2 regions of the Streptomyces sp. NPDC050508 genome follow, and region 1 is predicted to be linked to the other one. Evidence: predicted binding sites of a transcription regulator. Region 1 holds the regulator's gene; the other holds the start of a gene.
What was found. Region 1 encodes HrcA, which represses chaperone genes, less so after heat shock. Its sites were predicted from a motif close to TTNGCACTCNGNNNNNCNGAGTGCNAA; they were not measured.
Positions count from the first base shown of each region.

Region 2: groES (co-chaperone GroES) is a predicted target of HrcA. The motif match lies at 2,247-2,273, and genes of this name have one in related genera.

Region 1 is NZ_JBFAJJ010000007.1:202,038-208,577, forward strand. Features, by position in the region: gene hemW (radical SAM family heme chaperone HemW) at 1-662, shown strand, start outside; gene AB0I69_RS21830 (Uma2 family endonuclease) at 731-1,300, shown strand; gene AB0I69_RS21835 (DUF3097 domain-containing protein) at 1,278-2,087, opposite strand; gene AB0I69_RS21840 (MBL fold metallo-hydrolase) at 2,119-2,844, opposite strand; gene hrcA (heat-inducible transcriptional repressor HrcA) at 3,026-4,042, shown strand; gene dnaJ (molecular chaperone DnaJ) at 4,043-5,176, shown strand; gene AB0I69_RS21855 (nitronate monooxygenase) at 5,277-6,353, shown strand; gene AB0I69_RS21860 (16S rRNA (uracil(1498)-N(3))-methyltransferase) at 6,350-6,540, shown strand, end outside.
Region 2 is NZ_JBFAJJ010000015.1:73,215-79,754, forward strand. Features, by position in the region: gene groL (chaperonin GroEL) at 56-1,681, opposite strand; gene groES (co-chaperone GroES) at 1,794-2,102, opposite strand; gene AB0I69_RS35155 (hypothetical protein) at 2,446-2,610, opposite strand; gene AB0I69_RS35160 (hypothetical protein) at 2,611-2,868, opposite strand; gene AB0I69_RS35165 (hypothetical protein) at 2,947-3,645, opposite strand; gene AB0I69_RS35170 (polysaccharide deacetylase family protein) at 3,642-4,625, opposite strand; gene AB0I69_RS35175 (methyltransferase domain-containing protein) at 4,727-5,908, shown strand; gene AB0I69_RS35180 (sigma-70 family RNA polymerase sigma factor) at 5,905-6,540, opposite strand, start outside.

The DNA of each region.
Region 1 (6,540 bases):
ACGTCAACCTCGACCTGATCTACGGCACCCCCGGCGAGACGGACGACGACTGGCGCGCCTCCCTCGACGCCGCCCTCGGCGCGGGCCCCGACCACATCAGCGCCTACGCCCTGATCGTCGAGGAGGGCACCCAGCTCGCCCGCCGCATCCGCCGCGGCGAGGTCCCGATGACGGACGACGACGTGCACGCCGACCGCTATCTGATCGCCGACGAGGTGATGTCGGCGGCGGGCTTCGACTGGTACGAGGTCTCGAACTGGGCAACGTCGAATTCCGGCCGTTGTCTGCACAACGAGCTGTACTGGCGCGGCGCCGACTGGTGGGGCGCGGGCCCCGGCGCGCACTCGCACGTCGGCGGGGTGCGGTGGTGGAACGTCAAGCACCCGGGGGCGTACGCGGGGGCGCTGGCGGCCGGCCGCTCCCCGGGCGCCGGCCGGGAGATCCTCTCCGCGGAGGACCGCCGGGTGGAGCGGATCCTGCTGGAGCTACGGCTGCGGGAGGGGGCACCGCTGGACCTGCTCCGGCCGGAGGGGCTCGCGGCCTCGCGCCTGGCGCTGGGGGACGGGCTGCTGGAGGCGGGGCCGTACGAGGAGGGGCGGGCCGTGCTCACGTTGCAGGGGCGGTTGCTGGCGGATGCGGTGGTACGGGACCTGGTGGACTGATCACTCGGGGGAGTGAACCGGGGCGGGAGGCTGATCCGGTCGCTGATCCACTTTCCTAGGCTGCCGTTGTGAGCGACCGGCGAATCACCAGGTTCTTTGCGGAGTTCGAGCCCCCTGAGGGCTTCAGAGCCGAGCTGCTCCGGGGGGAGATCGTGCTGACGGCCAGCCCTGACCTGGTGCACAACGCGATCGTGGAGACGGTTCGGGACCAGATTCCCAGGAGGGGCTGGAGACGGCTTCAGACGCAGCGAGTGGCGATCCCCGAAGAGCCGAGTGAGCCGCAGCCGGACCTTGTGGTGATCGAGCGCGGTGCCGGCCCCGATGGCGGAAGACTGATGCCTGCCGAGGTCATCACGATGGTGGTCGAGGTCGTCTCCACGCGCAGCGTCCATCGCGACTACGAAGTCAAGCGCTCGATCTACGCGGCGGCAAAGGTACCCGGGTACTTGGTCATCGACCCGGTCATGGCCCAGTGCGTCCTGTTCACCGAGCCGACGGGCACGGGCGATGCCGCGGACTACCGATGCCGGCGCATCACCAAGTTCGGGGAGCCCGCCCCGTTGGAGCCCATCGGCGGCGAGCTCGACACCAGCGAATTCGCCACCTACGAGAACGTCACGCCCCACCGCTGTCCGTGACGAAGTCGATCAACTCCTCCACCCGCCCCAGCAGTTCCGGCTCCAGGTCCTTGTAGGACCCCACCTTGGCCAGAATCGCCTGCCACACCGCACCGGTGTTTTCCGGCCAACCCAGGGACCGGCACACCCCCGTCTTCCAGTCCTGCCCGTGCGGGACGCGGGGCCAGGCGGCGATGCCCACGGAGGACGGTTTCACGGCCTCCCAGATGTCGATGTACGGGTGGCCGACGACCAGCGCGTGCTCGCTGGTGACCGACTGGGCGATGCGCCACTCCTTGGTGCCGGGGAGCAGGTGGTCCACCAGGATGCCCAGGCGGGCGTCCGGGCCCGGAGCGAACTCCGCCACGATGGCCGGCAGGTCGTCGACGCCCTCCAGGTACTCGACCACCACGCCCTCGATGCGCAGGTCGTCGCCCCACACCCGCTCGACGAGCTCGGCGTCGTGCCGGCCCTCCACGTAGATCCGCCCGGCGCGAGCCACGCGCGCGCGTGCACCGGGGACGGCCACCGAACCGGATGCCGTACGAGTGGGCCGTAGCGGACTCGACACAGGCCTGACCAGGGTGACCACCCTGCCCTCCAGCAGGAAGCCCCTCGGCTCCATCGGGAACACCCGGTGCTTGCCGAAGCGGTCCTCCAGGGTGACCGTGCCGGCCTCGCAGCGGATCACCGCGCCGCAGAAACCGGTGCCCGGCTCCTCGACCACCAGGCCCGCTTCCGCGGGGACCTCGGGGGCGGGCTTGGGCTTCTTCCACGGTGGGGTCAGGTCGGCGGAGTACTGGCGCATTCGGATGACGATAGGAGAACCCCGACAGGCGTCACCGCGACACGCCGAAACGCGTTGCCAACGCGTCCCGTTGGGCCCGTACGAACCCCGCGTCCACCACCGCTCCGTGACCGGGCACGTACAGCGCGTCCTCCCCGCCCAGGGAGAGGAGCCGGTCAAGCGCCGCAGGCCAGTGCGACGGTACGGCGTCGGGGCCCGCCTGGGGTTCACCGGACTCCTCGACCAGGTCGCCGCAGAACACGACCGCCGGGGAGCCGGGGACGAGGACCGCGAGATCGTGGGCCGTGTGTCCGGGGCCGACGTCGGCGAGCAGGGCCTCCCGGTCGCCGCCCAGGGGGAGTGCCAACTCGTCCGACACCTGGTGACGCGGGTACGTCAGAGCGGCTACGGCCTCGTCGGCCACGCGCGCGTGCAGCCCGTTTCGGACAGCGTCCGTCCGTAGATCCTCGCGCTCGCGCGTCAACACGTGCTCCACGCCCGCCGCGCCGAACACCTCCGCGTCCGTGAACGCCGCAGCCCCGAAGACATGGTCGAAATGGGCGTGGGTGAGCGCGAGATGGGTCACACGGTGCCCGGCGAGCGCCTGCGCCTCCGTACGCAACCGCGCGCCCTCCGCCGGACTCGACCCGGCGTCGATCATCAGCGCCGAACCCGCCCCGACGACCAGCCCGACCGTGCAGTCCCAGCCAGGCAGCCGGCACCGCCCCACCCCGGCGGCCAGCCGCTCCCACCCCGCCTCTTCCCAAGTCACCGTCATACGGCGACGCTAACGGTGACGGTACCCAGGGCGTGACATCGCAGGACCGGCCTTGCCCGGGGTGTACCCCACGGCCGTACACTGGGCCGGGGAACGCTGGCACTCGCGCGCACAGAGTGCCAGAAAAGGGCGGGCTCGCGACAAGCGGCGACAAAGGCGACCAGAACTGGAGGTGTGCGCGATGCTCAGCGAACGCAGGCTTCAGGTGCTGCGCGCCATCGTCCAGGACTATGTCGGCACCGAGGAGCCGGTCGGGTCCAAGGCGCTCACCGAGCGGCACAGCCTCGGCGTCTCCCCGGCGACCGTGCGCAACGACATGGCGGCCCTGGAGGACGAGGGGTACATCGCCCAGCCGCACACCAGCGCCGGGCGGATTCCGACCGACAAGGGCTACCGGCTGTTCGTCGACAAGCTCGCCGGCGTCAAGCCGATGACCGGCCCCGAGCGCAAGGCCATCCAGAACTTCCTCGACGGCGCGGTCGACCTCGACGACGTCGTGGGCCGTACGGTCCGGCTGCTCGCGCAGCTCACCCGGCAGGTCGCCGTCGTGCAGTACCCCTCGCTGACCCGCTCGACCGTCCGGCACGTGGAGCTGCTGTCGCTGGCCCCCGCGCGCGTGATGCTCGTGCTGATCACCGACACCGGGCGGGTCGAGCAGCGCATGGTCGACTGCCCGGCCCCGTTCGGGGAGAGCTCGCTCGCGGATCTACGCGCGCGGCTCAACAGCCGGATCGCGGGCCGCCGCTTCGCGGACGTACCGCAGCTCGTGCAGGACCTGCCGGAGGCCTTCGAGAACGAGGACCGCGGCACGGTCGCGACGGTGCTCTCCACCCTCCTGGAGACCCTCGTCGAGGAGACCGAGGAGCGATTGATGATCGGCGGCACCGCCAATCTCACCCGCTTCGGACATGACTTTCCCCTCACCATCCGCCCCATCCTGGAAGCACTTGAGGAACAGGTCGTTCTCCTCAAGTTGCTTGGTGAGGCGGGGGATTCGGGCATGACCGTACGGATCGGTCACGAGAACGCCTACGAGGGACTCAACTCCACATCGGTGGTGTCGGTCGGCTACGGTTCGGGCGGCGAGGCAGTCGCCAAGCTCGGCGTGGTCGGACCGACCCGCATGGATTACCCGGGAACGATGGGAGCGGTACGCGCAGTGGCACGGTACGTCGGACAGATCCTGGCGGAGTCCTAAGTGGCCACGGACTACTACGCCGTTCTCGGCGTGCGTCGCGACGCGTCGCAGGATGAGATCAAGAAGGCCTTCCGTAGGCTCGCGCGCGAGCTGCACCCGGACGTGAATCCGGATCCGAAGACCCAGGAGCGGTTCAAGGAGATCAACGCCGCTTACGAGGTGCTCTCGGACCCGCAGAAGAAGCAGGTCTACGACCTCGGCGGCGACCCCCTCTCGCAGGCGGGCGGCGCGGGCGCGGGCTTCGGAGCCGGTGGCTTCGGGAACTTCTCGGACATCATGGACGCGTTCTTCGGTACGGCGTCGCAGCGCGGACCGCGCTCGCGCACCCGCCGCGGCCAGGACGCCATGATCCGGCTGGAGATCGAGCTCGACGAGGCCGCCTTCGGCACGACGAAGGACATCCAGGTCGACACGGCCGTCGTCTGCAACACCTGCAACGGCGAGGGCGCGGCCCCCGGCACCTCCGCGCAGACCTGTGACATGTGTCGCGGTCGCGGTGAGGTCTCGCAGGTGACCCGGTCCTTCCTGGGCCAGGTCATGACGTCCCGCCCCTGCCCCCAGTGCCAGGGCTTCGGCACCGTCGTGCCGACACCGTGCCCGGAGTGCGCCGGTGACGGCCGCGTCCGCTCGCGGCGCACCCTCACGGTCAAGATCCCGGCCGGTGTGGACAACGGCACGCGGATCCAGCTCGCGGGCGAGGGCGAGGTCGGCCCCGGTGGCGGCCCCGCCGGTGACCTGTACGTCGAGATCCACGAGCTGCCGCACGCGATGTTCCAGCGCCGCGGCGACGACCTGCACTGCACGGTCACCCTCCCGATGACGGCGGCGTCCCTCGGCACGAAGGTGCCGTTGGAGACGCTGGACGGCATGGAGGAGGTCGACATCCGCCCGGGCACCCAGTCCGGCCAGTCGATCCCGCTGCACACCCGAGGCATCACGCATCTGCGCGGCGGCGGCCGGGGCGACCTCATCGTCCACGTCGAGGTCACCACCCCGACCAAGCTGGACGTGGAGCAGGAACGTCTACTCCGGGAGCTGGCGAAGCTGCGCGGCGAGGAGCGGCCCATGGGGACGTTCCAGCCGGGTCAGCAGGGCTTGTTCTCCCGGCTGAAGGACGCGTTCAACGGTCGCTGACCGTGGGTTCGAAGAGCGCCGACCGCCGGGCATGCGCCTGTCCTATGCCGGGCGGAAGGCCGGATTCGGACTTGTTCGGAGGACGTGACAACATGCCGTCATGTCCTCCGCACTGACCGATCTCTTCCCTCATCCGATCGTGCAGGCCCCCATGGCGGGCGGTGTCTCCGTCCCGCGCCTCGCGGCCGCCGTGTCCGAGGCCGGCGGGCTGGGATTCCTCGCCGCCGGGTACAAAACGGCCGACGGCATGTACCAGGAGATCAAGCAGCTGCGGAGCCTGACGGCCCGCCCCTTCGGCGTGAACCTGTTCATGCCGCAGCCGGAGTACGCGGACAAGGCCGCCGTCGACGTCTACGCCCACCAACTGGCCGGTGAGGCCGCCTGGTACGAGACGGAGCTCGGCGACCCGGACAGCGGCCGCGAGGACGGCTACGACGCCAAGCTGTCCGTCCTGCTCGACAACCCGGTGCCGGTGGCCTCCTTCCACTTCGGCATCCCCACCCATGACGTACTGGACTCGCTGCGCCGGGCCGGCACCTTCACCCTCGTCACCGTCACCACCGTCGAGGAGGCCCTCGCCGTGGAGCGGGCCGGTGCCGACGCGGTGATCGCGCAGGGCGTCGAGGCCGGCGGCCACCAGGGCACCCACCGCGACCTCCCTGAGAACGACGGCTCCGGCGTCGGCCTGCTCTCCCTCGTCGCCCAGATCCGCGAGACGGTGAGCCTCCCGATCGTCGCCGCCGGCGGTCTGATGCGCGGCAGCCAGATCGCCGCCGCCCTCGCGGCGGGCGCGAGAGCGGCCCAGCTCGGCACGGCGTTCCTCGCCGCACCCGAGTCCGGCGCCCACACGCTGCACAAGCTGGCGCTCACCAACCCCCTGTTCACGCGTACCGAGTTGACCCGCGCGTTCTCCGGCCGCCCGGCCCGCGGCCTGGTCAACCGCTTCATGCGCGAGCACGGCCCGTACGCCCCCGCCGCCTATCCGGAGGTCCACCACCTCACCTCGCCGCTGCGCAAGGCCGCCGCCAAGGCCGGGGACGCGCAGGGCATGGCGCTGTGGGCCGGGCAGGGCCACCGCATGGCACGCGAGCTGCCGGCCGGCCAGCTGGTCGAGGTACTGGTCGCCGAACTGGCGTCCGCCCGGACAGCGTTGTCCACCGGGGGAGATCTCCGATGACCGCCCCGGTGTTCGTCGTCGACTCCCTGGCGGGCGTGGGCCCCGGCTCCGTCGCCGAGGTGGACGGCCCCGAGGGACGGCACGCCGTTTCCGTACGGCGGCTGCAGCCCGGCGAGGACGTCGTGCTCACGGACGGGCAGGGCCGGGGCGCCGCCGGTGTGGTCCTCAGGGCGGAGGGCAAGGACCG
Region 2 (6,540 bases), on a different contig from region 1:
CCCAGAGGGGCGCCGGGCCTTCGACGTACACGTCCTACGGGTTCACCGACTGGCGTCAGTGGGAGTGGCCGTGGCCGTGACCACCGGCGGCCGGCTCCTCCTCTTCCTTCTTCTCGACGACCAGGGTCTCGGTCGTGAGGAGCAGGGAGGCGATGGAGGCGGCGTTCTCCAGGGCGGAGCGGGTGACCTTGACCGGGTCGATGACGCCGGCCTTTACCAGGTCGCCGTACTCGCCGGTCGCGGCGTTGAAGCCCTGGCCCTTTTCGAGTTCGGCGACCTTGGCGGTGATGACGTAGCCCTCAAGGCCCGCGTTCTCGGCGATCCAGCGCAGCGGCTCGACGACCGCGCGGCGCACGACCGCGACACCGGTGGCCTCGTCGCCGGTCTTGCCGAGGTTGCCCTCAAGGACCTTGGCGGCGTGGACCAGAGCGGAGCCACCACCGGAGACGATGCCCTCCTCGACCGCGGCGCGGGTCGCGGAGATGGCGTCCTCCAGACGGTGCTTCTTCTCCTTCAGCTCCACCTCGGTGGCGGCGCCGACCTTGATCACGCACACGCCGCCGGCCAGCTTCGCGAGGCGCTCCTGGAGCTTCTCGCGGTCCCAGTCGGAGTCGGTGTTCTCGATCTCGGCCTTGATCTGGTTGACGCGGCCCGCGACCTCGGAGGAGTCGCCGGCACCGTCGACGACGGTCGTGTCGTCCTTGGTGACCGTCACGCGGCGGGCGGAGCCCAGCACGTCCAGGCCGACCTGGTCGAGCTTGAGGCCGACCTCCTCGGCGATGACCTGACCGCCGGTGAGGGTGGCGAGGTCGCCGAGCATCGCCTTGCGGCGGTCGCCGAAGCCGGGGGCCTTGACCGCGACCGCGTTGAACGTGCCGCGGATCTTGTTCACGACCAGGGTCGACAGGGCCTCGCCCTCGACGTCCTCGGCGATGATCAGCAGCGGCTTGGAGGCGTTGGCCTGGATGACCTTCTCCAGCAGCGGCAGCAGGTCCTGGATGGAGCTGATCTTGCCCTGGTGGATGAGGATGTACGGGTCTTCGAGGACCGCTTCCATGCGCTCCTGGTCCGTCACGAAGTACGGCGACAGGTAGCCCTTGTCGAAGGCCATGCCCTCGGTGAAGTCCAGCTCCAGACCGAAGGTGTTGGACTCCTCGACGGTGATGACACCGTCCTTGCCGACCTTGTCCATCGCCTCGGCGATGAGCTCGCCGACCTGGCTGTCCTGCGCGGACAGACCGGCCACGGCGGCGATGTCGGCCTTGTCGTCGATGGGCCGCGCGGTGGCGAGCAGCTCGTCGGAGACGGCCTTGACGGCGGCGTCGATGCCCTTCTTCAGGGAAGCCGGGGAGGCACCCGCGGCGACGTTGCGCAGGCCCTCGCGCACGAGCGCCTGGGCGAGCACGGTGGCGGTGGTGGTGCCGTCACCCGCGATGTCGTTGGTCTTGGTCGCCACCTCCTTCACCAGCTGGGCACCGAGGTTCTCGTACGGGTCGTCGAGCTCGACCTCGCGGGCGATGGTGACACCGTCGTTGGTGATGGTGGGGGCGCCGAACTTCTTGTCGATGACGACGTTGCGGCCCTTGGGGCCGATCGTCACCTTCACCGTGTCGGCAAGCTTGTTGACGCCGCGCTCGAGGGCGCGACGGGCGTCCTCGTCGAACTTCAGGATCTTCGCCATGGGAGCGGTTCAGCCCTCTCGGAAAACGTGGGTGAAACGAACTACGCCCCTGACGCCCGGCTTCATAAGGTCGCGGGGGCCAGGGGCGCAGCTCACTGCAAAACTGGGTGAATTACTTCTCGATGATCGCGAGCACGTCGCGGGCCGAGAGGACGAGGTACTCCTCGCCGCTGTACTTCACTTCGGTGCCGCCGTACTTGCTGTACAGCACGATGTCGCCGGTCTTCACGTCGAGCGGAAGACGCTCGCCGTTCTCGAAGCGGCCCGGGCCCACGGCCAGGACGACGCCCTCCTGGGGCTTCTCCTTGGCCGTGTCCGGGATGACCAGGCCAGAGGCCGTGGTCTGCTCGGCGTCGAGCGGCTGGACCACAATGCGGTCCTCAAGCGGCTTGATGGCAACCTTGGAGCTGGTGGTCGTCACGATCCGACCTCCCCCTTCGGAGATCTCACGGGGTTAACTGTCTGAGGTGGCGACCAGGTGGATCCGTCGTCGCGGGTGCCGGACCTGCCCGTCGCTATTGGCACTCTCCAGGGGGGAGTGCCAGACCTGAGACTATGACTGCGATTAGCACTCGGTCAAGCGGAGTGCCAATGCCCGCGGCGCTTGAGCCGAATTTTGAAGTTGCCCTGGGCTCTGTGGCGGGCGGTGTTGGTGTTGCCGTCCCTGGGGGCTGCGCCCCCAGACCCCCGCTTCGGCCTGGACGGCCTCGTCCTCAAGCGCCGGACGGGCTGGATCTGCCGACCGGCGTTGGGGAGTTCCCGCGCTAGTCCGCCGTGCATCCCCAGTAGCCGATCTCCGCCGGCTCGCCGTCGCGATAGAGGATCGTGCAACGGCCGGTCCCACGGCCCGGGAAGGACGCGGCCCCGCTGCGGAGCGCGGCGGTCCAGCGCTCGCGGGTGGGTCTGCCCTCCGGCGCCCAGTCGCGCACCTAGTCCTCGGTCAGTGGGCGCATCATGGCGAAGTCGTCTCCGGACGCGGCGTCGATGAGGGTGTGGAAGTCGAGCACGGAGGACGTGCCGCCCGTCAGGATGTACTCGCGCCGGCCGTCGTCCTCCCACAGATCGACGATGTCCCGCCCGGGGAACCCGTGGTCGTTCTTGGCCGGTTCCTGTTCCTGCGCCTGCCGGAACGCCGACTCCGGATCCCTCTGGTACGGCCCGGTGGAGGTCCACTCGTTGCCACGCATCGCAAGGCCCTTTCCGCTCACCGCCGTTCGACGTGCGCGGCAGGCTGTCCGGGCCGACCGACACCCACGGGACCGGCCCTAGAGGTAGTCCTCCAGGCGGCCCACCGTCAGGCCCTGTCCCTGGATGCCTCGCAGCAGTCGGGCCGTGCTGTCGGTCGGGCCCACCTCCACGATGTCGCCGGGGGTGAGGTGGTGGTCGCCCCGGGCGTAGGTCAGGGTTCCGGTTGTCGTGGAGGCTCGCCAGAGGACCAGGGCGGAGATGCCGCAGTCGGCCGCGGCACGGCGGGTCGTCGTGTCGTACGTGCCGTAGGGGGGCCGGAGCAGGCGGGACGCGGGCCGGGGGTGGCCGCCGCAGATCTCGGTGCGTTGGGCGTCGTAGGGCAGGCCCGCGAAGTGGCGGCGCTGGGGTGGCGTGCCGAACTCGGTTACCGGGAGCCGGAGTTCGCGGACCATGTCGGCGAACCTCGGGTCGCGGCGCGCGCCCGTGTCGTGGTCGTAGGTCAGGAAGACGACCCTGTCGTGGGTGCGGACGTGGTCCACGACCGGCGGGAGGCCCGGGCCGGCCGAGCGGGCCGCGGGTCGGGGGGCCGGTTTCGGGGCGGGGGCCAGGGGGGCCGTCAAACCCCAGTGGCGGTACGACTGTTCGCGGGACGGGCCGTGCGGGTGGACGCGTTGGGCAGCCTTCTTGCCCAGCCGTTCGATGGGGTCGACGGACTGGGCGCAGCCGGTGAGGAGGGTGGCCGCCAGGGCGACGGCCACCGGTACCCGGACCCTCACAGGTAGTCCTCCAGGCGCGCCACCGCATAGCCCTCGGCCGTGACCTTGCCGAGAAAGCGGCGCATGTCGTCGACCATCGTGCCCTTCCAGTCCTTACGGCCCCGGAAGTGGGTCAGGACGATGTCGCCGGGGTGCAGGGAGCGGTCGTCCTCGCGGTACTCCCAGTGGTCGACGTACACCTCCTCGTCCCAGATCGGGGCGTACTTGATGCCGCAGGACTTGGCGGCGACGAGGGTGTCGTGGTTGTAGTTGCCGTACGGCGGCCGGAAGACGGTCGGGGCCTTGCCGAACTGCTTCTTCATGATGTCCTGCATGCCGCAGATCTCGCGCTTCTGCTCGGCGTAGGACAGGCCGGGCAGGTACGGATGCGTGAGGGTGTGGTTGTTGATCGTGTGGCCCTGGGACTGCATCTTCCTGAAGTAGCCGTAGTCGTCCTTCACCAGGTAGTTGCTGAGGAAGGCCGTGTACGGAATCTTCAGGTCGCTCATCATCCGCAGGAACGCGGGGTCCTTCTCCTCGCCGTCGTCGATGGTGAGGAAGACGATCTTCTGTTTCGTGGGGACGGTGGTGAAGACCGGCGGGAGGTTCAACTCCTCCTGGTCGTCGACCTCGAAGCCCTTGCGTGCGGTGATCTCCGGCTTGTGCGCGGGGGCCGGTGGGGCCACGAGGGGGACCTTCGCCAGTCCCCAGCGCTTCGCGGCTGCCACCCGGGCGGCGTACGCGGCCCGCAGCTTGGTGGCGTAGGAGTCCAGCGCGCGGGCCGGGGGCGCCTGCAGGGGCTGCGCGCCGTGGGCCGGGTGGACGGCCGCGCCGGAGCCGGGCTGGGTGCAGCCGGAGACGAGGGCGGCGAGCGCGAGGGCGGCGAGCGCGCCACGGGTGCCCGCCCTCCGGCCCCGGATCCCCCGGTTCCCGTACGACCCATTCCCGTACGACTCATTCTCATACGCCCGATTGATGTCATTTTGTACGACTACTCGCATGGGGTCGGATCCTTTCAGGTCATGGCCCCGATCCCGCGCCGACACCGCCAACACACCACCACCGGAGGCGCACCGTCCACCGACTGGCCCACAATGACTCGGTGAACGACCCCGTACTCGCCTTCGCCGCCCTGCTCGCCCCCGAGGGCCTCGCCCTCCTCGACGAGGTCCGCGGCACCGACCCGGCCAAGGAACTCGCCGTCGCCACCCGGCTGCGCCGCGAGCACCCCGCCGACCTCGTCTCGGCGGCCCTCGGCCAGGCGCGGCTGCGGCAGCGGGCGGCGGTGGCGAAGTTCCCGGCCGAGGACGCCGAGCGGATGTTCTTCACCCCGAACGGCTTCGAGCAGTCGACCCGGGCGAGTGTCGCCACGTATCGCGCGGGCCGGATGCGGGACATGGGCGTGACCTCCGTCGCCGACCTGTGCTGCGGAATCGGCGGCGACGCGATCGCGCTGGCGCGGGCGGGGGTGCGCGTGCTGGCCGTCGACCGCGATCCGCTGACGGTCGCGGTGGCGCGGGCCAACGCAGCGGCACTGGGACTGGCCGAGCTGATCGAGGTGCGCGAGGCGGATGTGACGGAGGTGGACACGTCCGGGTACGACGCCGTGTTCGTCGATCCCGCGCGGCGCGGTGGGCGGGGGCGCATCTTCGATCCCGAGGCGTACTCGCCGCCGTTGTCCTGGGCCGTGGGGGCGGCTACGACGGCTCGTGTCGCCGCGCTGAAGATCGCGCCCGGGGTGCCGCACGAGGCGGTCCCGGCGGCGGCCGAGGCGGAGTGGATCTCGGACGGCGGGGATGTGAAGGAGGCAGTGCTGTGGTTCGGGACCGGGGCACGGCCGGGAGCGGTACGGGCAACTCTCCTGCCCGGCCCACGAGTTCTGCACGGGCGCGGGCTGCCCGACCCTGAAGTCCGGCCCGTGGGGCGGTACTTGTACGAGCCCGACGGTGCCGTCATCCGGGCGCATCTCGTCGCCGAGGTGGCCGAGGAGGTCGGGGGCGGACTTGTCGACGAGACGATCGCGTATGTGACTGCCGATGAGCTACGGCCGACTCCGTACGCCTCCGCCTATGAGATCACCGATCAACTGCCCTTCGGCGTGAAGAAGTTGAAGGCACTGCTGCGGGAGCGCGAGGTCGGCGTGCTCACCGTGAAGAAGCGGGGGTCGGCCGTCGAACCGGAGGAACTGCGGCGGAAGGTGAAGCCTCAGGGGCCCAACTCGGCGACCGTGTTCCTCACTCGGGTGGCGGGGGCACCGGCCATGTTGATCGGGCGGCCGGTCTAGCTCGCCTCTTCGGCTCTGCGCAGCAGGAGTTGGCGTTCGCGTTCGTTGCGGGCCAGGGCGGCGGCTCGGGTGAACTCCGCCCTTGCCTCCGCCGTACGGCCCAGGCGGAGGAGCAGGTCGCCGCGGACGCTGGGCAGCAAGTGGTAGTCGCGCAGGGCGGGTTCGGTGGCGAGGGTGTCGACGATCTCCAGTGCCGGGGCCGGGCCCTCCGCCATCGAGACCGCCACCGCTCGGTTCAACTCGACCACCGGGGAAGGGGATCGGGTGGCGAGGAGGCCGTACAGGGTCGCGATCGTCGGCCAGTCGGTCTCGTCGTAGGTGTACGCGTGGGCGTGGCAGGCGGCGATGGCGGCCTGGAGGGCGTAGGGGCCGGGGGCGCCGGTGGACACGGCGTCGGCGCGGCCGAGGGCGGTGATGCCGCGGGCGATGAGGAGGCGGTTCCAGCGGCGGCGGTTCTGGTCCTTGAGGAGGACGGGGTCGCCGTTCGGGGCGGTGCGGGCGGCCGAGCGGGAGGCCTGGAACTCCAACAGGGAGGCCAGGGCGTGCACTTCGGGTTCCTTCGGCATCAGGCCGGAGAGGAGGCGGGCCAGGCGCAGGGCGTCCTCGCAGAGGCTCGGGCGGAGCCAGTCGTC